Linked DNA regions of Methylomagnum ishizawai. The protein of the gene in region 2 interacts with the protein of the main gene of each other region in a pairwise test. Links are inferred from orthologs where the notes say so. Each region holds a gene or a part of one and is shown on either strand. Other genes may lie near its edges.

The links.
Region 1: the proteins of zapD (region 2) and ftsZ interact in binary tests that used the Escherichia coli proteins (3 or more experiments, as listed by UniProt). The link is inferred for Methylomagnum ishizawai from one-to-one orthologs.

What each region holds. Positions count from the first base shown.
Region 1 is NZ_AP019783.1:709,604-724,522, forward strand. Bases 9,159-12,055 are described here. They hold ftsZ (cell division protein FtsZ), read right to left. Parts: upstream 11,232-12,055; coding sequence 10,086-11,231; downstream 9,159-10,085. Other genes in these bases: lpxC (UDP-3-O-acyl-N-acetylglucosamine deacetylase), read right to left, coding at 9,159-9,915; ftsA (cell division protein FtsA), read right to left, coding at 11,261-12,055. Also shown: K5658_RS03135 (hypothetical protein), read right to left, coding at 1-731; K5658_RS03140 (hypothetical protein), read right to left, coding at 918-1,070; K5658_RS03145 (hemerythrin domain-containing protein), read left to right, coding at 1,551-2,048; K5658_RS03150 (DUF7986 domain-containing protein), read left to right, coding at 2,440-3,153; topA (type I DNA topoisomerase), read left to right, coding at 3,140-5,083; blaOXA (class D beta-lactamase), read right to left, coding at 5,093-5,875; K5658_RS03165 (cyclase family protein), read right to left, coding at 5,910-6,722; K5658_RS03170 (dicarboxylate/amino acid:cation symporter), read right to left, coding at 6,744-8,042; K5658_RS03175 (ParA family protein), read right to left, coding at 8,140-8,922; more of lpxC, read right to left, coding at 9,001-9,158; more of ftsA, read right to left, coding at 12,056-12,496; K5658_RS03195 (cell division protein FtsQ/DivIB), read right to left, coding at 12,546-13,298; K5658_RS03200 (D-alanine--D-alanine ligase), read right to left, coding at 13,356-14,294; murB (UDP-N-acetylmuramate dehydrogenase), read right to left, coding at 14,291-14,919. UniProt on the Escherichia coli protein: Essential cell division protein that forms a contractile ring structure (Z ring) at the future cell division site. The regulation of the ring assembly controls the timing and the location of cell division.
Region 2 is NZ_AP019783.1:2,021,038-2,035,847, forward strand. Bases 4,524-7,311 are described here. They hold zapD (cell division protein ZapD), read right to left. Parts: upstream 6,409-7,311; coding sequence 5,638-6,408; downstream 4,524-5,637. Other genes in these bases: groL (chaperonin GroEL), read right to left, coding at 4,524-4,922; groES (co-chaperone GroES), read right to left, coding at 4,964-5,254; yacG (DNA gyrase inhibitor YacG), read right to left, coding at 5,445-5,630; coaE (dephospho-CoA kinase), read right to left, coding at 6,523-7,146; K5658_RS09260 (prepilin peptidase), read right to left, coding at 7,151-7,311. Also shown: K5658_RS09210 (ParA family protein), read left to right, coding at 1-381; K5658_RS09215 (chemotaxis protein CheW), read left to right, coding at 526-990; K5658_RS09220 (DUF2802 domain-containing protein), read left to right, coding at 1,117-1,503; K5658_RS09225 (HpnM family protein), read left to right, coding at 1,581-2,216; K5658_RS09230 (hypothetical protein), read left to right, coding at 2,441-3,205; more of groL, read right to left, coding at 3,297-4,523; more of K5658_RS09260, read right to left, coding at 7,312-8,020; K5658_RS09265 (type II secretion system F family protein), read right to left, coding at 8,025-9,242; type IV-A pilus assembly ATPase PilB, read right to left, coding at 9,246-10,961; K5658_RS09275 (valine--tRNA ligase), read right to left, coding at 11,097-13,961; K5658_RS09280 (antibiotic biosynthesis monooxygenase), read right to left, coding at 14,013-14,294; K5658_RS09285 (DNA polymerase III subunit chi), read right to left, coding at 14,357-14,803. UniProt on the Escherichia coli protein: Cell division factor that enhances FtsZ-ring assembly. Directly interacts with FtsZ and promotes bundling of FtsZ protofilaments, with a reduction in FtsZ GTPase activity.

The DNA.
Region 1 (14,919 bases), 1.3 Mb from region 2 along the record:
ACCCCATGGATCACGGCCAGCCCGACGAAGAAATACAGCATCATCGCCGCCATGAACAAATCGGCCAGCAACACCGGGCTGAAATAGCCCGAGAGCCAGATCAGGGCGACGGTCGCGAGCAAGGCCAGGCGCGGCAGGCGCAGCCGCCGGAATTCCGGGCCGAAGCCGCCGGGGTGATACACCAAGGATTGCAGCCAGCGGGCGAACAAGAGGCCGAGCATCAGGCTGAGCCCGTACAGCACGGCCAGGAGGCCGTTCATGATGCGCAAGGTGTCGTTTTCCTCGAAACCCTTGACGGTCGCGCCCGGCACCGCCGCCACGGCGCGGTGCAGCCAAGCCTTCCAGAACGCGACCACGTCCCCGGTCGCGAGGTGCATTCCCAGGATGAACAAGCCCACCCAAACGCCCACCACCAGGAGGGCCGCGCCTTGGGATTCGCTGCGGCGCAGGGTTTCGGCGGCGATGAGCGAGGGCGGCCACAGCGCGAACACCAAGGGGAAATCCAAGCCGGGCCGCGAGCCGAGCCAGAACCAGCCGCCCGCGACCACCAGCCCCGCGCCCAGCATGACCAGGGCGGCGGGTAGCCAGCCCTGGCGGAGGGCGTACAAACCCAGCGCCGCCGCCGAGATCAGGGCGAAGGGTGGGATTTTCAAGGCCAGGATGCCGAACAGGCCCGCGACCAGCACGGCGGACAGCGGGTGGCGCAGGATGAAGTGGGCGAAGGGATGCATGGGACGGGTTTCCGGGAGGATGGTGGAGGGGAAATCTAGCGTATTGAGGTGGGGGGTGGATAGGGGGCTTTGGATTGACGCCTTGGCCGGGGGGCGTCGTAATTCCGGGACCGCATCCGTAGGCGATCGACCATGCCGGCCTTGAGTCTTGAAATCCCTGCGGAGACCGCCGATATCTTGACCCAATTAGGCCTCGAACAGCGGTGCTTGCTCGGATCGACTCTGGTATCCCAGATGACTGGCTTGCTGGCGTCCATGTCGCGGACGGTTCTCCGCGACATCCAACCAGGACGGCGCGTTGTCGGCGATGGAATCCAATACGTCCTCGCTGTCGGCCAAGATAACCTTGAGTGCCTTGGCCGGGTCTTCGGTCGGATACGCTTTTTCCCATAGGTGGCGATGGCGATATCGAAGGCCGTGAACTTGAGCTTGCCCGATGCGCCCAGGCTCTTGCGGAGTTGCGACAAGCCGTGGGCCGGTTTGCGGAAATCCACGACCTCCAGGTCGAGATAGCCCCACACCGCCCGCCGGGGCGGCCGTATTGGGAGCGGGGTAGTTAGGGCGTTTCCGGTTTGGGTGTAGGCTCGGTCGTAGGGTGGGCATGTACTCATGCCCACCGCTTCCGGGCGGTCCCGGTGGGCACGGAATACGCGCCCACCCTACAGATAACGTGAAAATGCTCCAGCGCCCCAAATGCTCCAAATGGGCAGGCAAGATGGAATGTTCCCGACAGGCGAACCGGACCGGGAACCTCGGACTTGCGCGGCTCACTAACCCTCCGAGAATGCCGGATTTCCCGGCATTGACATGGAGGACGGTATGACTCAGGCAAAACAGGGATCGAAACAAACCCACGGGCTCGACGCCATCGCTCTGCTGAAGGAGGACCATACGCGGGTTAAAAACCTCTTCGAGCAATTCGAGGCGATGTCCGGGGGCGATGAAGAAGCCGCCGCCAAGGACGGACTCGTGAAGCGGATCTGTGCCGAATTGATGCGGCATGCCCAGGTCGAGGAGGAAGTCTTCTATCCGGCGGTACGCAAGGCCATCGATGACGACAAGATGATGGACGAGGCGGAGGTCGAACATGCCAGCGCCGAGGATTTGATTATCCAACTCGAGAGCATGGAACCCGGAGACGACCAATATGACGCCAAGGTGATGGTACTCCGCGAAATGATCGAACACCACGTCGCCGAGGAAGAGGAAGAGATGTTTCCGAAAGCGGTGAAGGCCAAGGTGGATACCGCCGCCCTGGGCGAGGCGCTATCCCAGCGCAAGCAGGCGTTGCGGGAGGAGATGGCGGAGTCCGCCTAGCGACCCAGCCGCGCCGAATCGATAGCCAACCCGTAGCCCGGATTGCGTTTAACGCCATCCGGGTTACGCGGAAGGTGGCAGTTTAAAGCGGTGGTGCTGGAAGCCGGAGCCGCATCCATGCGCGAATGCCAGCCGTGGGCTTCTGGATTCCATCCGTAGGCGGATAAAGGCCAAGCGCGGATGGATCGATGGCGGCACCGATCAATCCATCCCGCATTGGCAGGGCTGTGTTCCAGGTTTGGATGGAATTCATCCAAGCCTCGATCCCGCCAGCCCAGACCCGGTGTCGGAGCGCCACACATGACCCTGTGGATTGCAACGCTGCCCGGCCAGCTCCCGCCACTTCAAGGTAAAATCCCCGCCCCGACCCCCAACCCCCGGCGAACCCACCATGAAATGGCTGTTTTCTTTCGTTTTCGGCAAGCAAGCCGCCCGCGACGACGACCTGATCGACCGCTACAAGGATATCCGCAAAGCCGCACTCCAACTCAACACAGCCCTCGCCAAGGAAGTGCCCAAGGCGGCGGTCCCGGAGTGCGGCAAGAAACTCGGCCTGGTCAAGGCCGGCACCTTGATCCTCAACAACGACGATGAAATCGCTATCCTCTACGACTACTGCTTCCATCATTACCGCCGCGCCGACAAGACCGTCCTCGACCGCTACCGCGAACAACACCCGCCCGCGCCCGGTTCCACCGAGGCCGCGTTGTTGGAGGCGATGGGCCGTTCCCGTTATTCCTTGTTCCGGGTGGAAGAAATCCAGCACCAGCGCCGGGGCGCGACCCTGTGCGACCTTTTGGGCGGCGAGCGCTTCGATTTGATCGATATCGCCTTGAGCGAAACCGCCGAGCCGGGCTTGATCGTGGCCGGGCGCTTGCTGGTTTTTCCTAGATTCGCCATGTCCTCCGGCACCTTGATCCCGGTCGCCGAGCCCGTGTACGCGGACAAGATGCGCCCGGTGGTCCGCAAATATCTCCCCGATGAAACCGCCGCCCGCCCGGCGTTCTCGGAAGCGCAGGCGGCTTCCTTCGAGGCCCAGATCATCCGCATCGCGCTGCGGGAAGGCGGCGAGGACAATATGTTCTACACCGATGCCGAACATTGACCGGCTGCTCATCGTCGAGAGTCCCACCAAGACCCGCAAAATCCGCAGCCTCCTGGGACCGGGTTGGACGGTCGAAGCCAGTTTCGGCCATATCCGCGACCTGCCCGAGCGCGAAATGGGCCTGGAGCCCCCCGATTTCAAACCGCGCTACGTGGTGTTGGACCGCGCCAAGCCCCAGGTGCAAAAGCTCAAGGCGCTGGCGAAAACCGCCCGCGAGGTCTATCTCGCCACCGACCCCGACCGCGAAGGCGAGGCCATCGCCTGGCATATCCAGATGGCCGTCGGCCTGAGAAACCCGGCGCGGGTCACTTTCCATGAAATCACCGAGAAGGCGGTACGGGCGGCGGTCCAGGCACCGCGCAAGATCGACCTGAACTTGGTCGCGGCCCAGGAAACCCGGCGCTCGCTGGATCGTTTGGTGGGATATCTGGTGTCGCCGGAATTGTGCCGCCGCATGGCGTCGCGGCTGTCGGCGGGGCGGGTGCAATCGCCGGCCTTGCGCCTGGTGGTGGACCGCGAGCGCGAGATCGAGCATTTCAAGCCCATCACCCATTACGGTGTGACCCTATATTTCGAGGGGCCGCACGGCGATTGGCGGGCGCATTGGCTGCCCAAACCGCTGTTGCCGGAAGGTCAGGAGTATTGGACCGATCTGGCTTTCGCCCAGCGCGTCGCCGCAATCCGCGCGGTGAAGGTGGTCGGCTTCAAGGATGGCGAGCGCCGCGCCGAACCGCCCGCACCCTTCACCACCTCCACCCTGCAACAAGCCGCCTCGGCCAAGCTCAACCTCAACCCCAAGAAGACCATGGATGTGGCGCAAGCCTTGTTCGAGCAGGGCTTGATCACCTATATGCGTACCGACAGCCCCAATCTCTCGGACGAGGCCATCCGTGATATCCGCGCCTACGGCCAGAAACAACAATTGCCGCTGGCCCCCGCGCCGCGCCGCTGGCAGGCCAAAGCCTCGGCCCAGGAAGCCCACGAAGCCATCCGTCCCACCCATATCGAACACCGCGCCGCCGGGGGCGATGCCAGCGAACGGGCTTTATATCAACTGATTTGGGAACGGGCCGTGGCCTCGCAATTGGCGGCGGCGGTCTATGACGTGCGGCAGGTGGTGTTGGAATCGGTGGAGCCACTCGACGGCAAGACGATCCGCTTCGGCGGCAAGGGCGAAAAGCTCAAGTCCGCCGGTTGGCTGGCGCTGGCGGGCGGGGATGCCGCCGACGAGCTGGAAGCCGAGAACCGCGACAACCCGATCCCGGTCCTCAAGCCCGGCGACGCGCTGACCGCCAAGGATGGGAAGTTGGTCCAGAAGCAGACCGAGCCGCCCAGGCGCTACACCCAGGCCGGTCTGGTCAAGGCGCTGGAACGCCTCGGGATCGGGCGGCCCTCGACCTATGCCGCCATCATGGAAGGCTTGGTGCGGCGCGGCTATGTGGTGTTGAAGGGGAAGATCATGCATCCCACCGACATCGGCAAGGCCGTGGTGGATATGCTCAAGCCCTCGTTCCGCTTCCTGGAATACGATTTCACCGCCCGCATGGAGGACCAGTTGGACGAGATCGCCCGTGGCGAGCGCCAATACCGCAGCGTGGTCGCGGCCACCTACGACATCCTGCGCCAGGAGATCGGCGCGTTGCCGCCGTCGGAAGGCGCGGCGCGGCGTTCCGGTGCGCCGAAAGCGCAAGTGGACGCCACCGCCCCGGCCCGCGCCTGCCCCGAGTGTGGCAAGCCGATGCGGCGGATCAATGGGCGCAATGGCTGGTTCTGGGGTTGTTCGGGTTATGCGGCGGGGTGCCGGGCGACCTTGCCGGATGAGGCGGCGGCGCGTGAGGGTGGGGACGCGCCCGCCGTGCCCAAGCGGCGGCGGCCTGGGAAACGGGCCGAATCCGCGCCCAAGCGCAAGCCGTCCGGCCCGCGCCAGTGAGCCGGGGATTCAGCCGGGATTCTTCAAAATACCCTTCGCCGCCAAAGCCTCGCGGGTGATTTGCTGGCGCAAGGGGAAATCCTGTTTCCCGTGGATGTCCATATTGAGGGCGAACAACCAGACCTCGCCCGGCACCTCGACATAGCCCACATACCAGCCCACTTCGGGTTTCGTCCGAGCCACCCAGCCGGTTTTGGCGTACAGTTTGAAACCTGGGGTGGCTTCCCCCAGCATGATTTGCCGCAAACCTTCATAAGCCGCCGCGCCGAAAGGCAGGCGACGCCGATAGGCTTTTTTCAGGAAGGCGATTTGCTCCAGCGGGCTGATTTGCAAGGAGCCGTCCAGCCAGAATGTGGTGGTCTCGAACGGCGCTTGTAAATGTCCATAATCCATCCGGCGCAGATAATCGCGGTATTGATCCGCGCCCACCCGCCGCGCCAGTTCCTGATAACACCAGACGCAGGAGGATTTGAACGCGCTGGCCAGGGTTTGATCGCGGTTACAATCCGGGACGTCATAGGTCTGCCCGTTCCACTTGAAAACATCGTCCGGCCCGGCAATCGCTTTTGCTTCCAGCGCGATCAGGGTATTGGGGATTTTGAAGGTCGAGGCCGGGGAAAACCGGCGTTCCGCCCGGACAGCATTATGGAGATAGGTTTTTCCACTGTTCAGGGCGGAGAGGACGAGGGTTCCATTGGCGTCGTGCCGGGTGAAAATCCTGGCGATTTGCCGGTCTTCGGCGTTCGCCGCCAGGGAAAATAGCAGGAATAGGAGGGATAGGATTTTTTTCATCTTTCGAGCTGGAAGGATGGGGGGAATTCCGCGATTATGGCGCAGGGTCCACGAGAGCCAAAATCCGTACCGGAAACCCCGTTCCATGCTCCACGTTCGGCCAAACCACCAGCGCCACCGCCCCGGCTTCCGGTACCGCGTCCAGATGGGCCAATAACTCGACCTGATAATGGTTGGTGCCTAAAATATAGCTTTCCAGCGAATAATCATCCTTGGAAGTCGAAAGCCCCGGATCGGTATCCGTGGTTTCATGGCCGGAGGCGGTGATCTTGCGGGTTTCGTAGAGGTATTTCAGGGGTTCCAGCGACCAGCCCGGATAATGTTTGACGCCCTGGGCGTCGGCGTTCAGCATCTTGGCCTGGTCCGGCCAGCGCTTGGACCAGTCGGTGCGCAGGGCGACGAAACTCCCTGGGGGAATCGGCCCGTGGCGGTGTTCCCAAGCGAGGATATCGGCCAGTTTTACGGTGTAATCGGGATTGGCCGCGACTTGCCGATGCACGTCGATCACCACCAGGGGCATCAGCATTTCGCCGGCGGGGATGGCGTCCAGCATCCGCAATTGGGCGAAGAAATGGCCGGGCGGGTCGATATGGGTGCCCCATTGGCCGACATGGCAGTATTGTTCGGCCTTGAAACCGGCCTGGGGATAGTCGTATAGCGTGGTGCGGGTGGCGGGCGGGAAGCCGGGCCAATGCGGAATATCGACCGCGAGCGGATGGGAAAGGTCGACGATCCGGCGGGCTTGCAGGGTGTCGAGGAGGCTGGGGGCGCAGGCGCTCAGCGCGAGGCCGCACAGGCCCAGCGCCAGGCGGCGGAATAGGTCGGTGGGGCTGGTTTTGGCTGTCATGGCGTTGGCAGCATCCCGGTTTTATCCGTCCCGGCCCGGGCGGCGGCGCTCCCAGGCGTCGAGCAGGATCGCCACCAGCATATCGCTGAGGACGTTCACGCCCGAGCGTATCCTCGCGATGATCCAATCCACCGGGGCGATCAAGGGGATGGCGGCGGCGACCACGGCTTCCGGCAGCCCCGCCGCGCTCAGCACCAGGGGCAGCACGATCAGGCCCGCTTCCGGGATGCCCGCGATGCCCGCCCCGGCCATCAGGGCCGAGAACACGATCACCGCCTGTTGTTCCAGGCCCAGCGCGTAGCCCATGGCCTGGGCCAGGAACAGCGCGGCCATGGCTTCGTACAGGGTCACGCCGTCGTTGTTGAGGTTGGTGCCGGCGCAGGCGGCGAGCCGGGCCGAGCGGGCCGAGACGCCCATGGTGTCGAGGCAGCGCAGGGTGATGGGGATGGTGGCGAGGCTGCTATTGGTCGAAAGCCCGGTCAGCACCGCGTCGGCCCCTTGTTTGAGATAGACCTGGGGCGGCTTGCCCCCGGCCAGCCAGGCCATCAGCGGATAATAGACCAGCGCGTGCAGGCACAGCCCCAGACTGATGATGCCGAGGAAACCGGCCAGTTGCGCGAAGATGCCGACCCCGGCCTTGCCCACCACCTGCGCCACCAGCCCGAACACCGCGTAGGGCACCCATTCCACCACCCAGCCCAGCGCCTTCACCAGGATTTGGTAGACCGCGGCAATCAGGTTTTCCAGCGGGCGGATATCGGCGACATCGGTTTCGCCCTGGCGTTCCTTCAGCCAGCGCAGGGCCGCGCCGAACAACAGGGCGATCAACACCACCGAAATCACATTGTTGCTGACCAGGGGTTCGACCAGGCTTTGCGGGATGTAGCCCGAGAGGTTCTTGAGCGGGTCGAGCGTGGCGTCCGCCGCCGCCTTGGCCTTGTCGGGGGCGCTGGGGACCTGGGCCGTGAGTTGTTCCATATGGCCCTGCCAAGCCCGGCCCGGCTCGAAAGTGTTCATCAAACCCAGGCCGATGGCGAAGGCCACCGAGACATTGACCAGGCAGATGCCGACCAGCCGCGCGCCGCTCTTGGCGGTGATGGGCGCGTGGGTGAAGGCGTCGAGGATGGCGAACAGGATCAAGGGCACGGCCAGCGCCTTGAGCAGGCGGATGACCAGGAGGCCGAGCTGGCCCAGTTGGTTGGTGTCCAGCCCCCACAGGAAGGGCCGGGTGCCGCTCCAGGCCCCGAGCGAAATGCCCAGCGCGACCGCGATCACGACGCGCAGGGAGAGTGGCAGCGGCCAAAGCGGGTTGCGTTGCATGGAAAGGCTCCAGGGGTTGATCGGGCGGGGGATTTGGGGTTCGCTTCCCTGGAGTGCGTGGCCCGGATTCCGTTTCGGTCCATCCGGGCCGGGGGGATCAAGCCTGCTTCTTGTGGATTTCCTTGTGCAGCGCTTTGAATTCCTTGGTCAATTTATGATCCGGGGCGTAATGGATCAAGGGCCGGGATTCGCTGTGGGACTCCCGCACCTTGACCGAGGGCGAGAGCTTGGTCTTCAGCACCGGCTGGCCCTCGGACAACAGGGCGTTGACCATCTGCCGGGGCAGGGTGGCGCGGCCTTGGTATTGGTTGGCGATGATGCCCTCGATTTGGAGGCCGTTGTTGTGGTCGGCTTTGATCTCGGCGATGGCGGCCAACAAGGTGTAGAGGGCGTCGCGGGAGAATTGGTCGCAATCGAACGGGATCAGGCAGGCATGGCTGGCGATCAGGGCCGAGCGGCTGAAAAAGTTCAGGATCGGCGGCGTGTCGATATAGACGCGCTCGTAGCCTTGGAGTTGGTCCAGCGCCTCGCGCAGCTTGTAGATTTTGTAGCGCGATTCCAGGCGGCCTTGCAGGGGTTCCATTTCCGGGTGCGAGGGCAGCACGTAGAGGTTGGGGAAGGGCGTGGCGTGGATGTTGTCGTCCAGTCCTTCCTGGCCCTTGCTGAACGGATTGAGGCTCAGGGTTTCCTTGAAGAAATGCGCCAGGGTGGCGTCGGGGTCGGGCACCTTGTCGCCGAGCAGGTAATGGGTGGAATTGCCCTGGATGTCCATGTCGATGACCAGCGTTTTCTTGCCTTCGGCGGCGCTGATGGCGGCGAGGTTACAGGTGATCGTGGACTTACCCACCCCCCCTTTCTGATTGAAAATGACCCTGCGCATGGTGGTTTCTTATGGAATAGCTGTGTTGTAAGCGTCGGGGCGGGCGGCCTGGGCCGTCCCGCCGGGAATCACAGGCGGTCAGCGCGCCCCTTGGGCGAGCCGCATGAAGTAGATCGGCAGCACTTCGTCGTCGTTGAAAGTGACCGCTTCCCAGGCGTCGGTTTGCAGCAGGAGTTCCCGCAGCAATTGGTTGTTGAGGCCGTGGCCGGATTTGTGGCCGGTGAACGAGCCGATCAGGCTATGGCCCAGCAAATATAAATCGCCGATGGCGTCGAGAATCTTGTGCTTGACGAATTCGTCCGCGTAGCGAAGACCGTCTTCGTTAAGCACACGATAATTGTCCACCACCACGGCGTTGTCCATGCTGCCGCCCAGGGCCAGGCGGCGCTTCCTGAGCGCTTCGATGTCGCGCATGAAGCCGAAGGTGCGCGCCCGGCTGACTTCCTTGACGAACGAGGTCGAGGAGAAGTCGATGCTGGCGGTCTGGGTGTCCTTGAGGAAGGCGGGATGGTCGAAGTCGATGGTGAAAGTCACCTTGAAGCCGTCGTAGGGCTCGAAGCAGGCCCATTTGTCGCCGTCCTCGACCCGCACCGCCTTCTTGATGCGGATGAAGCGCTTGGGCGAGCTCTGCTCCTCGACCCCGGCGGACTGGATCAGGAAGACGAAGGGACCGGCGCTGCCGTCCATGATCGGCACTTCCGGGGCGCTGACATCGACGTAGGCGTTGTCGATGCCGAGGCCCGCCAGCGCCGACAACAGATGCTCGACCGTGGAGATTTTCACGCCGTCCTTGACCAGGGTGGTGGACAGCGTGGTTTCGCCGACGTTCTGGGGCCGGGCCTCGATCACCACCGGCTCGGGCAGGTCCACCCGGCGGAACACGATCCCGGTGTTGGCCGCCGCCGGGCGCAGGGTGAGATAAACCTTTTCGCCGGTATGCAAACCCACGCCGGTCGCTCTGATGACATTCTTCAGTGTTCTTTGCCTGATCATCCGGTTCACCTATTGGAAATATTGGATGGAGTCCGCGTGGGTTAGGCCACCCACGGGGAGGAAGCTGCACGGCCCGTGCCACATCCGGGCCGGAAAGATAAGGACCGTGCAAGGGGGGAATGGGCGGCGGGTCCTGGCCACCCATCCTGGAAGCGGGGGAAAGCGTCGCCTCAGTCGGCTTGGCGGCGCAGGAAGGCCGGGATGTCCAGATATTCCAGGTCCATATCCTTCTTGGTCTCGGTGCGCCCTTCGGATTTGGCCTCCTTGCGGAACTTGGCCGGGCGTTCGTAGGTACCGTAATCGACCTCGCCGGAGGTATTGCGCACCAGTTTGATCGGGGCTTCGACCGCTTGGCGCTGGCTGGAAAGGCCGGTCGCCACCACGGTCACGCGCACTTCGTCCTCCAAGGTCGGGTCGATGGCGGTGCCGATCACCACCACGGCCTCGTCGGAGGCGAATTCGCGCACGGTGTCGCCCACCTCGCCGAACTCGCCGATGGAGAGGTCTTGGCAGGCGGTGATGTTGACCAGGACGCCGCGGGCGCCGTTGAGGCTGATGTCTTCCAGCAGCGGGCTGGCGATGGCCTTTTCGGCGGCTTCGCGGGCGCGGTGGTCGCCCGCGCCGATGCCGGTGCCCATCATGGCGATGCCCATTTCCGACATGACCGTGCGCACGTCGGCGAAGTCCACGTTGATGAGGCCGGGCCGGGTGATGAGGTCGGCGATGCCCTGCACCGCGCCCAGCAGCACGTCGTTGGCGGCGGCGAAGGCGCTGATGAGGCTCACGTCCTTGCCCAGCACCGAGAGCAGCTTTTCGTTCGGGATGGTGATGAGCGAGTCCACGAACTGGCTGAGTTCATCGATGCCCTTTTCCGCGAGGTCGCGGCGCTTCTTGCCCTCGAACGGGAAGGGCTTGGTGACCACGGCCACGGTCAGGATGCCGGCTTCCTTGGCGATCTCGGCGATGACCGGGGCCGCGCCGGTGCCGGTGCCGCCGCCCATGCCGGCGGTGATGAACACCATGTCCGCGCCTTCCAGCACTTCCATGATGCGGTCCCTATCGTCGAGCGCGGCCTGGCGGCCGATTTCGGGGTTGGCCCCCGCGCCGAGGCCCTTGGTCAGGGCGTTGCCGAGCTGGATCACCGAGCGGGCCTTGATGCTCTTGAGCGCCTGGGCGTCGGTGTTGGCGCAGATGAAATCCACGCCCTCGATGCTGCTGTTGACCATATGGTTGACGGCGTTGCCGCCGCCGCCACCGATGCCGATCACCTTGATGACGGCGCTCTGGCTGTAAGAATCCACGAGTTCGAATTTCATTGTTTCAACCCCACCGTAACTGTCTGTAGTCAAAAATTGCCCGTAAACCATTGTTTCATGCGTGCCCACAATCCCTTGAGGCCGGTGCCCACGGCGATGTGCGGCTCGCTCTGGGCATGTTGCTGCTTACCGAATAGCAAAAGACCGACGCCGGTGGCGTAGATCGGATTGCGTACCACTTCGTTGAGTCCGGTCACGTATTGCGGAATGCCGAGACGGACGGGCATATGGAAGATTTCCTCCGCGAGTTCCACCAAGCCCTCCACCTTGGAACTGCCGCCGCTCAGGACGATCCCGGCGGCGATCAGGTCCTCGAAGCCGCTGCGGCGCAACTCCGCTTGCACCAACAGCAGCAGTTCCTCGTAGCGCGGTTCCACGATCTCCGCCAAATTCAACCGCGAAATCTGCCTGACGGGCCGGTCGCCGATGCTGGGCACCTCGATGGTGTCCTCCAGCTTGGCGAGCTGGGTCAGGGCGCAGGCCTGTTTGATCTTGATTTCCTCGGCGAACTGGGTCGGCGTCCTGAGCGCCACCGCAATATCGTTGGTCACTTGGTCGCCCGCGATGGGGATGACCGCCGTATGCCGGATCGCGCCGTGGGTGAACACCGCCATGTCGGTGGTGCCGCCGCCGATATCGACCAGGCAGACGCCCAAATCCTTCTCGTCCTCGGTCAGCACCGCCGCGCAGGAGGCGAGTTGTTCGAGGATGATGTCCTCGACTTCCAGCCCGCAGCGGCGGATGCATTTGACGATGTTCTGCGCCGCGCTCACCGCGCCGGTCACGATATGCACCCGCGCTTCCAGGCGGATGCCCGACATGCCGATGGGTTCCTTGATGCCTTCCTGCCGGTCGATGACGAATTCCTGGGGCAGGATGTGCAAAATCTTCTGGTCGGCGGGGATGGCGACGGCGCGGGCGGAGTCGATCACCCGGTCCACGTCGCTCTGCACCACTTCCTTGTCCTTGATGGCGACGATGCCATGCGAATTCATGCTGCTGATATGGCTGCCCGCGATGCCGGCGTAGACCGAGTGGATGCGGCAACCCGCCATCAGTTCGGCTTCCTCGACCGCCCGTTGGATCGATTGCACGGTGGTTTCCAGGTTCACCACCACGCCTTTCTTGAGGCCGCGGGAAGGGTGGCTGCCGATGCCGATCACTTCGATATCGCCGTCCTCGCCGATCTCGCCGACGATGCAGGCGACCTTCGAGGTGCCGATATCCAAGCCCACAATCAGGTTGCGATCCGATTTCCTAGCCATTGAATCGTTATTTTATCCGTTTGGGTCAGTCGAAATTCCGGTCCGGGGTTCAAGTATCCGTGGGGGCTTGTTCCAGCGCCCCGCCGGCGGGATTATCGGCGGGCGGCGGCTCCGGTTCCAAGGGTTTCCAGATCACCGAGAAACCGTTGGGATAACGCAAATCCAATTTCTGGATGGCCGCGATCCGGTCCTCCCCCAACCGCGGCAGCAGGGATAGCGTGCGTTCCAGGGCCGCCAAGGGGTCTTGGTGGCCGAACACGATCTCCACGCCGTTCTCCAATTGCGCCACCCAGGCCCGGCGTTTGCTCAGGCTCAGGGTGACGATGCGTAGCTGGCGTCGTTCCAGCTTGGCGTTGAGCGCCCGCAAGGTGCCCAACACCAGTTTTTCCTGGCCTTCCGGGCCGGACAGCAGTGGTAGATGTTGGTAATCCGCCACGCTCGGCGGGGTGAAGCGCTCGCCCCGGTCGTTGAGCAGGCTGTTCCGGTCCCAGCGGGCGATGGGTTTTTGTTCCTCGATCCGCACCACCAAGGTATCGGGCCATAGCCGCTCCACCCGCACCCTATCCACCCAGGCGAAGGTTTTGGCCTCCGTTTCGATCCGTTCCATATCGGTCGAGAAATACCCGCTGTGGGTATAGGGGGCCAGGGTTTGCTCGAAGGCGTCCATATCCAGGTTCCAGATCGAGCCTTCCACCCGCACATACCGCATGGGCAGATAGGTTTCCAACCGGTTTTGGCTCAGTTTGGCGGCGGCCATCACCAGCGCGGCCATACTCCCCAGCGCCACCAACAGCCGGATCACGGGAAAGCGTCGTGGTTGGGGCCGCGCCCGTGGCCGGGTATACCTGGGCATCCGGGTTTAGCGCCGCGGATCGAAACTGGTTTCCAAAATACGCCAGACCAGGGCGTCGAAATCGAGTCCCGCCGCCCGCGCCGCCATCGGCACCAAGCTATGGTCGGTCATGCCGGGCACGGTGTTGACCTCGATCAGCCAGGGTTCGCCCGCGCCATCGACCAGCAAGTCCACCCGGCCCCAGCCCATGACGCCCACGGTAGCACAAGCACGCACGGCCAGTTCGCGCAGTTTGGATTCGGTTTCCGGGGGCAGGCCGCAGGGGCAATGATAACGCGTGGTTTCGGCGCGGTATTTGGCATCGAAATCATAGAAGGTATTGGGTGTTTCCAACCGGATCAAGGGCAGCGGCTCGCCGTCCAGGACGGCGGCGGTATATTCGGCCCCGGTCACCCAAGTCTCGGCGAAAACCGCGCAATTATATTGCGAAGCGCGGTGCCATGCTTCCAATAATTCCGCGGGATTTTCCGCCCGGCTCATACCGATGCTGGAACCTTCCTCGGCGGGTTTCACGATAACCGGGAAATTCAATGTTTCCGCGCAAGCCGCCAAGTCCGCCTCCGAGCGCAACCGCATCCAACGCGGGGTCGGCAATCCCGCGCCGATCCAGCACAATTTGGTCCTGAGCTTGTCCATGGCCAGGGCCGAAGCCAACACGCCGCTGCCGGTATAGGGCAGCCCCAAGGCTTCCAAGGCACCTTGTAGCACGCCATCCTCGCCGCCCCGGCCATGGATGATATTGAACACGCGGTCGAAGCCCGTGCCCAGCAAGGGTTCCAAGGGCCGCGCCCCGACATCCAAGCCCACGGCATCGACGCCCTGGTTCAAAAGAGCCTGCAACACGGCTTTACCGCTTTTCAGGGAGATTTCCCGCTCCGCCGCCGCGCCGCCCATCAGGACCGCGACCCGTCCGAACGCCTGGGGATTGTCCACTCGCTTGCTCATTCGATTGCTCCGCTGACCGGCGCCACGCCGACGATTTTGACTTCGGGAACCAGGTCCCGGCCTTGTTGTTGCCGCACGGTGTCCCGCACATGCAGGACCAGCGCTTCGATGTCCGCCGCCGTCGCCGCGCCGGTGTTGATGATGAAATTGGCGTGCTTGTCGGAGACGCAAGCCCCGCCGATTTTAAAACCCTTGAGCCCCGCGGCTTCGATCAACCGCGCCGCGAAATCGCCTTCCGGGTTCCTGAACACCGAACCGCAACTCGGCAGGTGGGTCGGTTGGGTCTCGTTGCGCCGCGCCAGCAAGGCTTTGATCTTGTCGCGGCCCGCCGAGTCTTGGTTGCGGACCAGCTTGAGTTCGGCGGCGGCGAACCATTCTCCCACGGGGCCGCGCACGCTGCGGTAGCCGACGGTGTAATCCGTGGGGCCGCGGTGGCGCAAGACGCCGTGGCGGTCCACCGTGACCACCCGTTCGACCCAGGGCCAGGTTTCGCCGCCGAACGCCCCGGCGTTCATCGCCAAGGCCCCGCCCAGCGTGCCCGGAATCCCGGCCAGGAATTCCGCGCCGTCCAATTGCCGTTCCGCGCAGAATTTCGCCACATGGCCGCAAGGAACGCCCGCCTCGA
Region 2 (14,810 bases):
GCCGCCAGCGAGCATTTGTTCGTGCCGGTGCTGTGCGAATTCCTGGCGCTCAAGGGCTTGGAGCGGATGCTGCACACCCTGGCCATGATCGGCAAATCGCGCCGGGTGGCGCTGCGCTTCACCATCGTGCCGACCATGTTCGACCGCCGTACCCGCGCCGCCCTGCAAACCCTGGAGGTCATCCGCCAGCGTTTCGGCGACCAGTCCTGGCGCTCGGAAATCCCGGTCGATACCCGCATCCGCGAGGCCAGCCAGATAGGACAGCCGGTATCCCGCTTCGCGCCCGGCACCAAGGCCGCCGCCGCCTATGCCGAATTGCTGGAGGACGCCCTGAGCGGCGGCTTGACGCAACAACGGTCCGGGGCGCTGGCCCATGGTTAACCGGCCAAGTTCCGGTTCCGGGCCAAGCCGGGGTCCAAAGCTCGCTTTGGCATGGAGTCCGGCCGCCCAAAGCAAACTTGGGATTCCAGGGTTGGTCTGAATCCCACCAAACCCAATCACAACGAGGCCACCATGAGCGGAGCCATGCAAAAACGTACCGAGCCGGTCAACCAATGGGTAACTTTCCGCCTGGGCGACGAGACCTACGGGGTCAATGTGATGCAGGTGCAGGAAGTCCTGCGCATCAGCGAAATCGCCCCGGTGCCGGGCGCGCCCGACTATGTGGTCGGCATCATCAACCTGCGCGGCAATGTCGTCACCGTGATCGACACCCGCAAGCGCTTCGGCCTGTATCCGAAAGACCCCGACGACGCCTCGCGCATCGTCATCATCGAGGCCGTGGACCAGGTCATCGGCATCCTGGTGGACAGCGTGGCCGAAGTGGTGGAGTTGCGCGGTTCCGAGGTCGAGGCTGCGCCCAATGTCGGCAACGAGGAAAGCTCCCGCTATATCCAGGGCGTCACCAGCCGCAATGGCCAGTTGCTGATCCTGGTCGATCTCAACCGCTTCCTGAGCGAAGAGGAGCGGGCCGACCTCGAATTCTTCTGACGGTCCCGTTCCCGCGCGGTCTTGGCGCATAATATGGGCCGGGTCCGGGCCCGTGGTCCCCGCCAACCCCCTGTCCACCGCCCGCCAAGCCCGCGAACCCTACTTCCCCTATCGACGATACGCCCGATGAACTGGTTGCCTTATTTCGCGCTCCTCGCCTTGTCGGCCCTCCTGGCGGCGGGTTTGTTCGTGCTGGCCCGCGCCCACCGCAAGCTGGCCCGCGACCACGCCGCCCTGGCCGAGGGCATGGCCCGGCAAAGCCAGGATTTGATGGGCCTGTGCGCGGCGGCGGTGCAGGTGGACCGGCGGGTGTTCGGCCAGGAGGAGCGCCTGCGCGAATGCCTCGCCCGCATCGAGGAACTCGCCACCCGCGAAACCACCCAGCAGCCCTATTACACCGCCATCGACAAGGTGAAGGCCGGTGCCCGCCCCGAGGAACTGGTCGCGGAATTCGGCCTGTCCTTGTCCGAGGCCAACCTGCTGGTGAGCCTCTACGGCCAGTCGCGCCGCTGAGCGGCGGCCCGCCCATCCCATCCCAAAACCCGGCGGTTGTGCTATATTCGCCCGCCTAGTCGAGCAAGGGGAACATTATGATTTTTAAGCTGATATTGGGTTTGTGGCTGGTATGCCTCGCGTCTTTCCCGGCTTGGGCCGAGCCGGTGGACGAAGCCAGGAAACCCGTGGACAAACTCAACGAGACGCTCATCCAGGCGATGAAGGGCGCGGACAAATTGGGGTATCAGGGACGCTATAAATTGATCGGGCCGGTGGTGCGGGATACCTTCGAGTTCGAGGCGGTCTCCCAGATCGCCCTGGGGAGCCACTGGAAAAAGCTGGAAAAGGCCCAGAAAACCGCCTTCATGGAGAAATTGATCGATCTGAGCGTCGCCACCTATGCCGCCCAGTTCAACGGCTATGGCGGCGAATCCTTCGTGTTCGACAGCAGCCAGGATTTGAAGAACGGCAAACTGTTGCTGCGCTATAACTTCACCGCCCCCAAGGAAAAACCCATCAAGTTCGAGTATATCGTGGGCGAACTCAATGGGCAGTGGCAGATCATCAATATCATCGTCGATGGCATCAGCGATTTGGCCCTGAAAAAGGCCCAATATACCAGCGTCATCGACCGCGAGGGTTTCGATAGCCTGTTGAATAAGCTTTCCCAGAAAATCACCGATTACTCCCACAACAACGCCGCCCCGGCCAAGCCGGGCAAGCCGGGTTGAAACGGGAAGCCAAGGTATCGGCGGGGCACCTTCGGGTGCCCTTTTTTTAGGCGTCCATAGGGGGGCGGGCCGATTCCCGGAGCGCTCCGGGGCGCGGTGCCATGTTCTTGCCTTGCTTGTAATAAGCTGGCTACACTTCCCGCTTTGCGCCCGGGCAGGGCCACGGATGTGGCGGGGAAAGGGCCGGCCGGATGGAAAATGAAACCAATGCTAGGGGGCGACGAGTGTTTCCGATAACGAGAAGTCGAAGGGCGCGGGGCGGGCTGCTGGTGTTGGCCTTGCTGCTGTGCCATCTGGCCTATGGCGGCCAGGTGCGTTCTTTGTTCAATCCCAATAATTTCATCGCCGAGGATGGCGCCCTGCTGACGGAGCAATTCTGGTCCACGCCCGATAACAAGCTCTACGGCAAGGCGGTGACCGAATGGGAGGACGCCGACTTCTCCGAATTGGAGGCCGAGTTGCGGCGGGCGGTCTATGTGCTGTCCCTCAGCCAGAACCCCTATCGCCATGTACAGGTGGACCGTTTGCAACGGGCGGTGGATTTGATGCCGAGCTTCAAGCTCTGGGCCAGGCACGCGAAGGAAGGGGTCGCCCCGGCCGAGGGCGAGCGCAAATTCGCCAAGGGCAAGCCCGCCGCCCAGGCGCAGCCGAAGCTCGCGGGCCTGAGGGGGAAAGCCCTGGCCTGGATCGAGGCCGCTTTGCCGGCTTGGCTGGTCAAATCCTATTATTGGCAGCGGCTCGGGTTTTATGCCGGCAAGTATGTCCTGCCCTATATCCTGCCCACCTTCGTCGGGTCGGTGGTGGTGAGCGTGGCCGGCATGTTCTGGTACCACCTTTACAGGCGTTTCAACGTGTTCTACTGCCCGAAATGCAAGACCAGGGACAGGGCCAAACTCAGGGTGGGCACCCGCACCTTCAAATCGGTTTTCCGGCGCGGCAAGCGCAAATGCTATTGCTCGGTTTGCAACTATAAGTGGATACAGCGCTGAGTTGCGGTATCCGGTCATTGGCCCCGTAAAAAAAGCCCCGCCGGGTTTCCCCGGCGGGGCTTTTGTTCGGGACGGGATCAGCCCAAGCCGATCACATCATGCCGTCCATGCCGCCGGGCATCGCCGGGGCCGATTCCTTCTTGGGGATTTCGGCGACCATGGCCTCGGTGGTCAGCATCAGGCCGGCCACGGAGGAGGCGTTCTGTAGCGCGGAACGGGTCACCTTGGTCGGGTCCAGGATGCCCATTTCGATCATGTCGCCGTATTCGCCGTTGCCCGCGTTGTAGCCGAAGCTGCCGCTGCCTTCCTGCACCTTGGACAGCACCACGGAAGCCTCTTCGCCGGCGTTGGTGACGATCTGGCGCAGCGGTTCCTCGATGGCGCGGCGCAGGATGGCGACGCCCACGGTCTGGTCGTGGTTCTTGCCCTGCAAGTCCTTCAGCGCGGCCTGGGCGCGGACGAAGGCCACGCCGCCGCCGGGCACGATGCCTTCTTCGACCGCGGCGCGGGTCGCGTGCAGCGCGTCTTCCACGCGGGCCTTCTTTTCCTTCATCTCGACTTCGGTCGCGGCACCCACCTTGATGACCGCCACGCCGCCGGCCAGCTTGGCGACGCGCTCTTGCAGCTTCTCGCGGTCGTAGTCGGAACTGGTGTCCTCGATCTGCTTGCGGATCTGCTCGACGCGGGCCTTGATGGTGGCGGCGCTACCGGCCCCATCGACGATGGTGGTGTTTTCCTTGTTGACCTGCACCTTCTTGGCCTGGCCCAGGTCGGACAACTCGACCTTCTCCAGCGACAGGCCGACATCCTCGGAAATCACGGTGCCGCCGCTCAGGATGGCGATGTCTTCCAGCATGGCCTTGCGGCGGTCGCCGAAGCCCGGAGCCTTGACCGCGCAGACCTTGATGATGCCGCGCATGGTGTTGACCACCAGGGTGGCCAGCGCTTCGCCTTCCACGTCCTCGGCCACGATCAGCAGGGACTTGCCGGACTTGGCGACTTTTTCCAGCACCGGCAGCAGGTCGCGGATGTTGGAGATTTTCTTGTCGTGCAGCAGGATGAACGGGGAGTCGAGTTCCACGCTCATGGTTTCCTGGCTGTTGATGAAATAGGGGGAGAGGTAGCCGCGGTCGAACTGCATGCCCTCGACCACGTCCAGGGTGTTGTCGAGGCCGGAACCGTCCTCCACGGTGATGACGCCTTCCTTGCCGACCTTGTCCATGGCGTCGGCGATGATCTGGCCGATGCTCTCGTCGGAGTTGGCCGAGATGGAACCGACCTGGGCGATTTCCTTGCTGGTGGTGCAGGGCTTGGACAGGGCTTGCAGTTGCTTGACCACGACCGCGACGCCGAGGTCGATGCCGCGTTTGATGTCCATCGGGTTGGACCCGGCGGTGACGGATTTCAGACCTTCGCGCACGATGGCCTGGGCCAGCACGGTGGCGGTGGTGGTGCCGTCGCCGGCCACGTCGGAAGTGCGGGAGGCAACTTCCTTCACCATCTGGGCTCCCATGTTTTCGAACTTGTCCTTGAGTTCGATTTCCTTGGCGACGGACACGCCGTCCTTGGTCACGGTGGGAGCGCCGAAGCTCTTTTCCAGCACCACGTTGCGGCCTTTGGGGCCGAGGGTCTGCTTGACGGCATCGGCGAGGACGTTCACGCCGACCAGCATGCGTTGGCGGGCGTCGTCGGAAAAGCGTACATCTTTGGCTGCCATGGTTTCTTATCTCCTAATGTGTCGGTTCGCGGTCGGTGGGTTCAGGCTACGAATACGCCCATGATGTCGTCTTCGCGCAGCATCAGGTATTCGGTGCCGTCGATCTTGACTTCGTTGCCGGCGTATTTGCCGAACAGCACCTTGTCGCCGACTTTCACGCTCGGGGCGCGCACATCGCCGTTGTCCAGGGGTTTGCCCAGGCCGACGGCCACCACTTCGCCCTTGATGGGCTTTTCCTTGGCCGAATCGGGGATCACGATGCCGCCGGGGGAGGTGCGTTCTTCTTCCCAGCGCTTGACGACGACACGGTCATGTAAAGGGCGGATTTTCATGGTCTTACGATCCTTTTCCCGATCATCCGGGAGTTGTGTTGGAACTGCGGCGGGCCGGTCGGGCGACCCGCCTCCGTCGATTTGTTGGAGTGCCGAACGGTGTTAGCACTCGCCCCTAAGGGCTGCTAGCGAAGTAGAGACGGGGCTGTTTGTTTTCAAGGGCGGGGAGCAAAAAATTTTTGCGTGTATGTTAGGTTTCGGGGGCTTCGGGATCGGCGGGAGGTTGTTCGGCTGCGGCCGGGATGGCGTAGGTCTCGGTGGCCCAAGCCCCGAGATCGATCAGCTTGCAGCGCTCGCCGCAAAAAGGCCGGAACGGCTGGGCTTCGGTCCATTCCACAAGCCGGCCGCAAGTGGGACATCGCACCGTCGTGGCCATGGGGGCCTCACAACAGGCAGCAGGTGAGTTGGAACCGCACGTCTTCCGGGCATTGCACGGGCCGCCCGGCGGCGTCGGGCCGCATGAAGCGCACGGTGAAGCGGTGTTTGCCGCCGCTGATTTCGGCGAAATAGGGCTGGTCGCGCTCGACCGCCACCCGCAGCAGTTGGTAGGGCAGGGTGTGGTCCAGGGTTTTCTGGAAGAAGCCCGCCGCGGCCAGTTCCTCGCCGGGCGTGCCGCAACCGCGGATGAAGCTGAGCAAAAGGTCGATGGCGGTGCGGATCGGTTGGAATGGGAGGATCCATTCCGCCAGGTCGCGCCGGCGCTGGGTGTCGCCGAGTTGCAGCCAATAGTGGAAGGCGGGCAGGTCGAAGCTGCACGTCCCGCCGGGAATGGCGCTGCGTTGCGAGATGCTTTTGAACAGGTCGTTCTCCATCAGGGAAACACCGATCTTGCCGGGGTTGCCGTAGAGTTCCTTGCTCAGGGCGTCGAGCCGGGCCAGGAGGGTCTCCACCTTGCCATGGTCGATATCGGGTTGGGTGCGGGTCATCTTGGTCAAGGCCGCCGAGTGCCGGTCCAGTTCCTTGAGCGCTTCGGATTTGAGGTCGTTGCGGCTGAACAGGCTCAGCACGTCCAACAGGGTCGAGATGACGGCCCGGCTATCCCAGACCGAAGCCCCGGCCACGAAATGATCGACCTGCTGGAACAATTGTTCGAGGCGCATGAAGAGGCGAATCCGTTCGTTCAGCGGAAATTCGTAGATGGTGAAGTTGTTCAAGGGGAAGAATCCGGTCAGGGATGTCGGGGCCAATCCAGTTTGGCTTGGGTGGGTGCCCGTCCTTAGGCGGGCAACATTTTCGTTGATCGACTTTATTAGTCAATAGCGGCGGTTTTAGGGGGCCGGCGCGGCGTTTCCGGGCCCGGAACCCGATGCGAGGGTCAGATAAAGCCGGTGCAGGCGTTCCACCGGCCCGGCGAGATCGACCACGGTGCCGGTGTTCTCGAGGATATCGTCGGCGGCGGCTTGGCGTTGCGGGCGGCCAATCTGGGCGGACAACATTCTATCGGCCTGGGCGGCGTCGATGCCGTCCCGCATCTGTAGCCGTTGCCGCTGGAGGTCCACCGGGCAGTCCACCACCAGCAACCGGTCCACGAAGCCGCGCTGGCCGGTTTCCAGCAGCAAAGGGATGACCAGCAGGCAATAAGGCGCGGCCAGCGCCGCCATCCGCCGTTCCAGTTCGGCGTAGACCCTGGGGTGGAGCAAGGCTTCGAGCCAGCGGCGTTCCGCGGGGTCCGCGAACACGATCCGCCGCAACCGCTCCCGGTCCAGACGGCCCGCCTTGAGGAGGTCCGGGCCGAAGTGCCGGGCGATGGCGGCGATGGCGGGTTGGCCGGGTTCGACCAGATCGCGGGCGACCCGGTCGGCATCCAGCACCGGCACGCCTTGCGCGGCGAACAAATCGGCGACCGTGCTTTTGCCGCTGCCGATGCCGCCGGTCAAGCCCACCTTGAACATGGGCTTAGTGGAATTGGCCGAGATAGGCCGCGTTGATGGCGTCGCCCCAGACCAGGGCGATCCAGCCGGCGATGGCGAGGTAGGGGCCGAAGGGAATCGGCGTGCCCCGTTCCTGGCGGGACAAGAGGATCATGGCGATGCCGATCACCGCGCCCACCAGCGAGGACAGTAAGATCACCATCGGCAGTTTGTCCCAGCCCAGCCACGCCCCGATCAGGGCCAACAACTTGAAATCGCCATAACCCATGCCTTCCTTGCCGGTCGCCAGTTTGAACAATTGATAGACCGTCCACAGGCTCAGATAGCCGAAGATGGCCCCGAGGATACTAGCCGCGCTGTCGGTGAAAATCCCGAATAGGCTGAGGAACAGGCCCAGCCACAGCATCGGCAGGGTCAGGCTGTCGGGCAGCAATTGCCGGTCGATATCGATGAAGGTCAGGGCGATGAGGCACCAGCTCAGGGGCAGGGCGGCGGCGGTCTGTGGCCCGAAGCCGAAGCGGTAGGCCACGGCCACCGAGACCAGGGCGGTCAGCAATTCCACCGCCGGGTAGCGCGGCGAAATCCGCGTCCCGCAGCCGGAACAACGCCCGCGCAGCAGCAAGTAGCTGAGGATGGGAATGTTTTCCCCGATGGCGACCGGCTTGGCGCACTGGGGGCAATGGGAGCGGGGCGTCAGTAGGTTGTAGGGCGCTTCCGGCGCGGCTTCGGGTTCCAGTTCCAGGTAGTTGCGGCATTCCTGTTTCCAGGAATGTTCCAGCATGATGGGCAGCCGGTGGATGACCACGTTGAGGAAGCTGCCGACCATCAGGCCGACCAAACCGGCGACGGCCAGGAACCCGGCGGGGTTTTCGGCCAGGATATCGAATGAATTCATAGGCTTAGATGGCGGAACCCAGTTTGAAGATCGGCAGGTACATCGCGATCACCAAGCCGCCCACGATCACGCCCAGGATCGCCATGATCATGGGTTCGAGGAGGCTGCTCAGGGAGTCCACGGCGTTATCGACCTCTTCCTCGTAGAAATCGGCCACCTTGCCCAGCATGCTGTCGAGGGAACCGGATTCCTCGCCGATGGCGACCATCTGGATCACCATGTTGGGGAACAAATCGGCCTGCCGCATCGACATTTGCAACTGGGTGCCGGTGGATACGTCGTCGCGCATCTTGAGGACCGCCAGGGAGTAGACGATATTGCCGGTGGCCCCCGACACCGATTGCAAGGCCTCCACTAAGGGCACGCCCGCCGCCGACATGGTGGACAGGGTGCGGGCGAAGCGGGCGATGGCGGCCTTGTGGATAATCACGCCGATGGCGGGGATTTGCAGGATCAGCCGGTCCAGCCCGTGGTTGAAGGCCTTGGAGCGTTTCTTGAGGTTGATGAAAACCCAGCCCACGCCCATGATGGTCCCGAGGACGATGTACCAGTAGGCCTGGAGGAATTGCGACATGGAGACCACCATCTTGGTGAAGGCCGGCAAATCCGCGCCGAAGCCCTTGAACAGCGCTTCGAACTGGGGCACCACGAAAATCAAGAGGATTGAACTCACGATCATGGCGATGACCAGCACCGCCGCCGGATAGGTCAGCGCCTTCTTGATCTTGGCCTTGATCGATTCGGTTTTTTCCTTGTACTCGGCGATCTTGTGCAACAGGGTTTCCAAGACGCCGGCCTGTTCGCCGGCATGGACCAGGTTGCAGAACAATTCGTCGAAATATAAAGGGTGTTTACCCAAGGCTTCGGCCAGGGTGCTGCCGCCCTCGACATCGGCTTTGATGGCGAGGATCAACTCCTGCATGCTGGGATTCTCATGGCCGCGGCCCACGATCTCGAAGGCTTGGACCAGGGGCACGCCCGCCGACAGCATGGTCGCCAACTGGCGGCTGAAGATGGCGATATCCTTGGTGGTGATGGCTTTCTTGGAAGGGGAGAACAGCGGCTTGGGCTTTTTCTTGATCTTGACGACCTTGATGCCCTGCCGCCGCAGTTCGGCCTTGGCCACCAATTCGCTGCGCGAGGTCAGTTCGCCCCTCATGCGGGCACCGTTGCGGTCGGTGCCTTCCCAGACGTAGAGGACGGTTTCTTCTTTGGCGGCCATGGCTTAATCCCGGGTGACGCGGTCGATTTCGGCCAGGCTGGTGACCCCCGCCTTGACTTTTCTGAGTCCCGAGTCCCGGAGGTCGGCGATGCCGTCCGCTTTGGCTTGCTGGGCGATCTGCATCACGTTGCCCCCTTCGAGGATGATGCGGTTGATGGATTCGGAGATGGGCATGACTTGGTAGATGCCCACCCGGCCTTTATAGCCTTTCACGCATTTGTCGCAGCCGACCGGGCCATAGAGGGTCATGCCGGCCAGGTCGCTTTCCTTGAAACCGGCCTGGATCAAGACCTCGGGCGGCAGTTGGATTTCTTGCTTGCAGTTCTCGCACAGCCGCCGCGTCAGGCGCTGGGCCATGATCAAGAGGATGGCGGAGGCGATGTTGAACGGCGGGATGCCCATTTGCATCAGGCGGTTCAGGGTTTGCGGGGCGTCGTTGGTGTGCAGGGTGGACAGCACCAAGTGGCCGGTCTGGGCGGCTTTCACGGCGATTTCGGCGGTTTCCAGGTCGCGGATTTCGCCCACCATGATGACGTCCGGGTCTTGGCGCAGGAAGGCGCGGAGGGCCTCGGCGAAGGTCAGGCCGGTCTTGACGTTGACGTTGACCTGGTTGATGCCCGGCACCGTGATTTCCACCGGGTCTTCGGCGGTGGAGATGTTGGTGTCGGGGGTGTTGAGGATGTTGAGACCGGTGTAGAGCGAGACGGTTTTGCCGCTGCCGGTCGGCCCCGTCACCAGGATCATGCCGTAGGGCTTGTGGAGCGCCTTGAGGAAGTTTTCCTGTTGTTCCGGCTCGAACCCCAGCCGCTCGATGCCGATCTGGGCGGCGGTGGGGTCGAGGATACGCAGTACGATCTTTTCGCCGAACAGGGTGGGGCAGGAGTTGACGCGGAAGTCGATGGAACGGGTGCGCGAGAGGATCATCTTGATACGGCCATCCTGCGGCACCCGGCGCTCGGCGATGTCCATGCGCGACATGACCTTGAGGCGGGCCGAAATGCGCCCGGCGAGGGCCGCCGGGGGCGCGGCGATCTCGTGCAGCATGCCGTCGTGGCGGAACCTGACCCGGAAGTTCTTTTCGTAGGGCTCGAAATGGATATCGGACACGCCGCGCTTGATGGCGTCCAGCAGGATTTTGTTGACGAAGCGCACGATGGGGGCATCGTCGATGTCGCTGCCCTCGCCTTCGGCCGGGCCGTCGATGTCGTCGCCGCCGGTGACGGTGAGGTTTTCGAGGTCGGCGTCGAGCAAGTCCTTGAAGGTGTTGTCCTGGGCCTCCAGCGCGGTTTCGATGGCGCGGACCAGCTTGTCCTCCTCGACCAGGACGCTCTCGGTGCCGAGCCGGGACTGGAATTTGATCTCGTCCAGGGCTTGCAGGTTGGTGGGGTCGGACACCGCCAGGAACAGGCGGTTGCCGCGCAGGAACAAGGGCAGGGCGTGGTGCTTGCGGATCAGTTTCTCGCTGACCGATTTCAGCGGCATCATCTCCGGCATCATGGCGTTCAGGTCGAACAACGGGATGCCGAATTCCTTGGAGGCCGCGTTGGCGATGGTCAGGCTATCGAGGATTTTGTTGCCGACCAGATGGGTGACGAAGGGGACGCTTTTGCGTAGGGCTTCCTCGAAATGGCTATGGGCGTCGGTATCCGACAGGAGTTCTTCTTTGACCAGGCATTTCGCCATGCCGCTGAGCGGGATTTTGGAAGCAGATATCGCCATGATGCTTGCTGGGTGGTAAGGAACGGCCATCCGGCCCAGGTTGGCGGGTTCCCGGTCCCGTAAAGCTTAGTTGAGTGGCGGGTTTTTACCACGGGCCGGGAATCCGCCGACGAGGGCGGCTGTTCGGATTATGCCTTATAGCGCCCGGATTTTCTCCACTTGCGCATGTAATTCCGTCAAGCTGGCTTGAATCTCCTGTAACCGGGTACGTTCCTTGGCGACCACCTGCGGCGGTGCCTTTTCCACGAAGGCGGGATCGTTGAGCTTGGCCTCGATGCGCGGGGCGTCCTTGGCGAGACGCTGGATTTCCTTGTCGAGCCGGGCCAGTTCGGCATCCTTGTCGATCAGGCCGCGCATGGGGATCAACACCTTCAACTCGCCGACCAGGGCGATGGCCGATTCCGGCGCGGCCTCGTCGGCTGCCAACTGGCCCAGGCTGTCCAGGCGGCCGAAGCGGGCGATGAAATCGCGGTTATGGGCGAGATAGGCCCAATCCTGGGCCGAGCCGTTCTGCAACAGCACCGGGATGGCCTTGCCGTCGGCGATTTTCATTTCGCCCCGGATGCGGCGGATGCCCATCAGCACGTCCATCACCCAGCGCATTTCCTGCTCGGCTTCGCCGTCCAGTGGCCAGGATTCGGCTTGCGGATAGGCGTGGCGCATGATCGTGTCGCCCGATTGGCCCGCCAGCGGCGCGACCCGCTGCCAGATTTCCTCGGTGATGAACGGCATGACGGGATGGGCCAACCGCAGCAGGGTTTCCAGCACCCGCACCAGGGTTTGGCGGGTGCCGCGTTGCTGGGTTTCGTCGCCGGTCTGGAGCGCCACTTTCGCCAGTTCCAAATACCAATCGCAGTATTCGTTCCAGGTGAATTCGTAGAGGGCGCGGGCGGCGAGGTCGAAGCGGTAGTCCTCGATGGCGGCGACGGTCGCGGCGATGGTCTGGCCCAAACGGGAACGGATCCAGCGGTCGGGCAGGCTGTAGGCGCATTCGCCGGCGAGGCCGGTGTCCTGGCCTTCGGTGTTCATCAGCACGTAGCGGGCGGCGTTCCACAGCTTGTTGCAGAAGTTGCGGTAGCCCTCGACCCGGCCCATGTCGAATTTGATGTCGCGTCCGGTCGAGGCCAGCGAGGCGAAGGTGTAGCGCAGGGCGTCGCAACCATAGGCCGCGATGCCGTTGGGGAATTCCTTGCGGGTGCGCTTTTCGATCTTCTCCGCCATTTGCGGCTGCATCAGGCCGCTGGTGCGCTTGGAGACCAAATCTTCCAGGGCGATGCCGTCGATGATGTCCAAGGGGTCGAGGACGTTGCCCTTGGATTTCGACATCTTCTGGCCTTCGGCATCGCGCACCAGGCCATGCACATACACCGTCTTGAACGGCACCTGCGGCGAGCCGTCCGGGTGCTTCATCAAGCGCATGGTCATCATGATCATGCGGGCGACCCAGAAGAAAATAATGTCGAAACCCGTCACCAGCACGTCGGTGGGGTGGAAGGTCTTGAGTTCCGGCGTTGCGTCCGGCCAGCCCAATGTCGAGAAGGTCCACAGTGCCGACGAGAACCACGTATCCAGCACGTCGTCGTCCTGGCGCAGTTCGAGGTCGGCGGCGAGGCTGTATTTGGCGCGGACTTCGGCCTCGTTGCGGCCCACGTAGACCCGGCCTTGGTTGTCGTACCACGCCGGGATGCGGTGGCCCCACCACAGTTGGCGGGAGATACACCAATCCTGGATGTCCCGCATCCAGGAGAAATACAGGTTTTCGTATTGCTGGGGCACGAAGCGGATGCGGCCATCTTCCACCGCCGCGATGGCGGGCTGGGCCAGGCTCTTGGCATCCACATACCACTGGTCGGTGAGCCAGGGTTCGATGACCACGCCGGAGCGGTCGCCGCGCGGCACTTTGAGGGTGTGGGGGTCGATCTTTTCGAGGAGCCCCAGGTTCTCGAATTCGGCGATGACTTGCTTGCGGGCCTCGAAGCGGTCGAGTCCCCAGTATTTTTTGGGAATGCCTATATCTGTTGCCAAATCAATTACATCCCTTGATTGAATGCGAGCATGCCTCAGCCCTTCATGGGTCATTGGCCAGTCTGTGTCACTAACAATCGTCGCATCTCTTGTGAAGATATTGATGAGCGGCAGGTTGTGGCGCTTGCCGACTTCGTAGTCGTTGAAATCATGGGCCGGGGTGATCTTCACGCAGCCAGTGCCGAATGCGGGATCGACATAGTCATCGGCGACGATGGGGATTTCCCGGTCCGTGATGGGCAGGCGGATGGTTTTACCGATCAGGTGTTGATAGCGTTCGTCTTCCGGGTGGACGGCGACGGCGGTGTCGCCCAGCATGGTTTCCGGGCGGGTGGTCGCGACCACCAGATGCCCCGAACCATCCGCCAGCGGATAGCGGAAATGCCACATGAAGCCTTTTTCCTCCTCGTTCTGCACTTCGAGGTCGGAAATGGCGGTGTGGAGCTTCGGGTCCCAGTTCACCAGCCGCTTGCCGCGGTAGATCAGGCCATCGTCGTACAGCCGCACGAAAGCTTCCTGCACGGCTTTCGACAGCCCTTCGTCCATGGTGAAGCGCTCGCGGCTCCAATCCACCGAGGAACCCAGGCGGCGCAATTGCCGGGTGATGGTGCCGCCGGATTCGGCTTTCCATTCCCAGACTTTTTCTAGGAACTTCTCGCGCCCCCCCTCTATGTTATGGCGGGTGATACCTTGCGCGGCGAGTTGGCGTTCGACCACCATTTGGGTGGCGATGCCGGCGTGGTCGGTGCCGACTTGCCACAAGGTGTTGTGGCCCTTCATGCGGTGGTAGCGCACCAAGGCGTCCATGATGGTGTTGTTGAAGCCATGGCCCATATGGAGGCTCCCGGTCACGTTGGGTGGTGGGATGGCGATACAGTAGGACGGGCCGGTGCCGGAGGGCTGGAAATAGCCGCTCGCTTCCCAGGTTTGATACCAGCTTTGTTCTATGGCTTGGGGGTCGTAGGTTTTGTCCATGGGGTTTGGCGTGTGGATTCGACGTAAAGGCGGATGGGCGCGGAAGGTGGGTTATAACGCGCCGCGCTCGATTTCTTGTAGATAAATGAATTCCGGGGCTTTGACGCCCGCCTGTTCCCTGATTTCCACCAATTCCGGGGACTCGAAAAAGCGGCGGGCATGCTCCAGCGAGGACCATTCCGAAAAATGGACGATCTTATTGGCCTCGCTGTCGTAGCGGAGCAGTTGATAGGCGATTTCACCGGCGTTTTTCCGCATCCCGGCGGCTTGGTCGAAAATGGTTTTCCATGCGGGATAGGATTCGACTTCGTGGATGATCAATACATAGTGCATCGGGATACCTTTGGATGGAGTTTAAGCGGCGGTGTTGACGGCGGATGTCGCCGGGCCAGGGGTTAGCCCGCCATACCGCCGTCCAATTTAATCGTTTCCGGCACATGCCCCGCTTCCTTATAAGCCTTATACCGCGCCCGCCCCGCCCGTTTCACCGCCGCGTCCTCGTCGATGAATTCCGCCACCCGCCCGAACCGGGCGTAATCCTCCGGCACCTGGGTTCCCAGGTTCACCAGCACATCGCTCATGGCGAGCGGCGCGGGGCCATGGCCCAGCAGCACCGGGACTTCGGCCGGCGCGGCAGGCGGGCCCGCCACCTCGTGCGGGACGAAACTGCCTTGCCGGAAGGTCCACAACAGGTTGTCGAGCAACTGGGTTTCCTCGGGCGAGGCGGTGCGGAGATAGACGCGATGGCCCTGCCGGTAGGCTTTCTCGATCAGCTTGCAGGCGGTGACGTGGCGCTGATAAACATCGGCGCCCGGTAGTAGATAAAAGTCGATGCGGGGCATGGGGCGG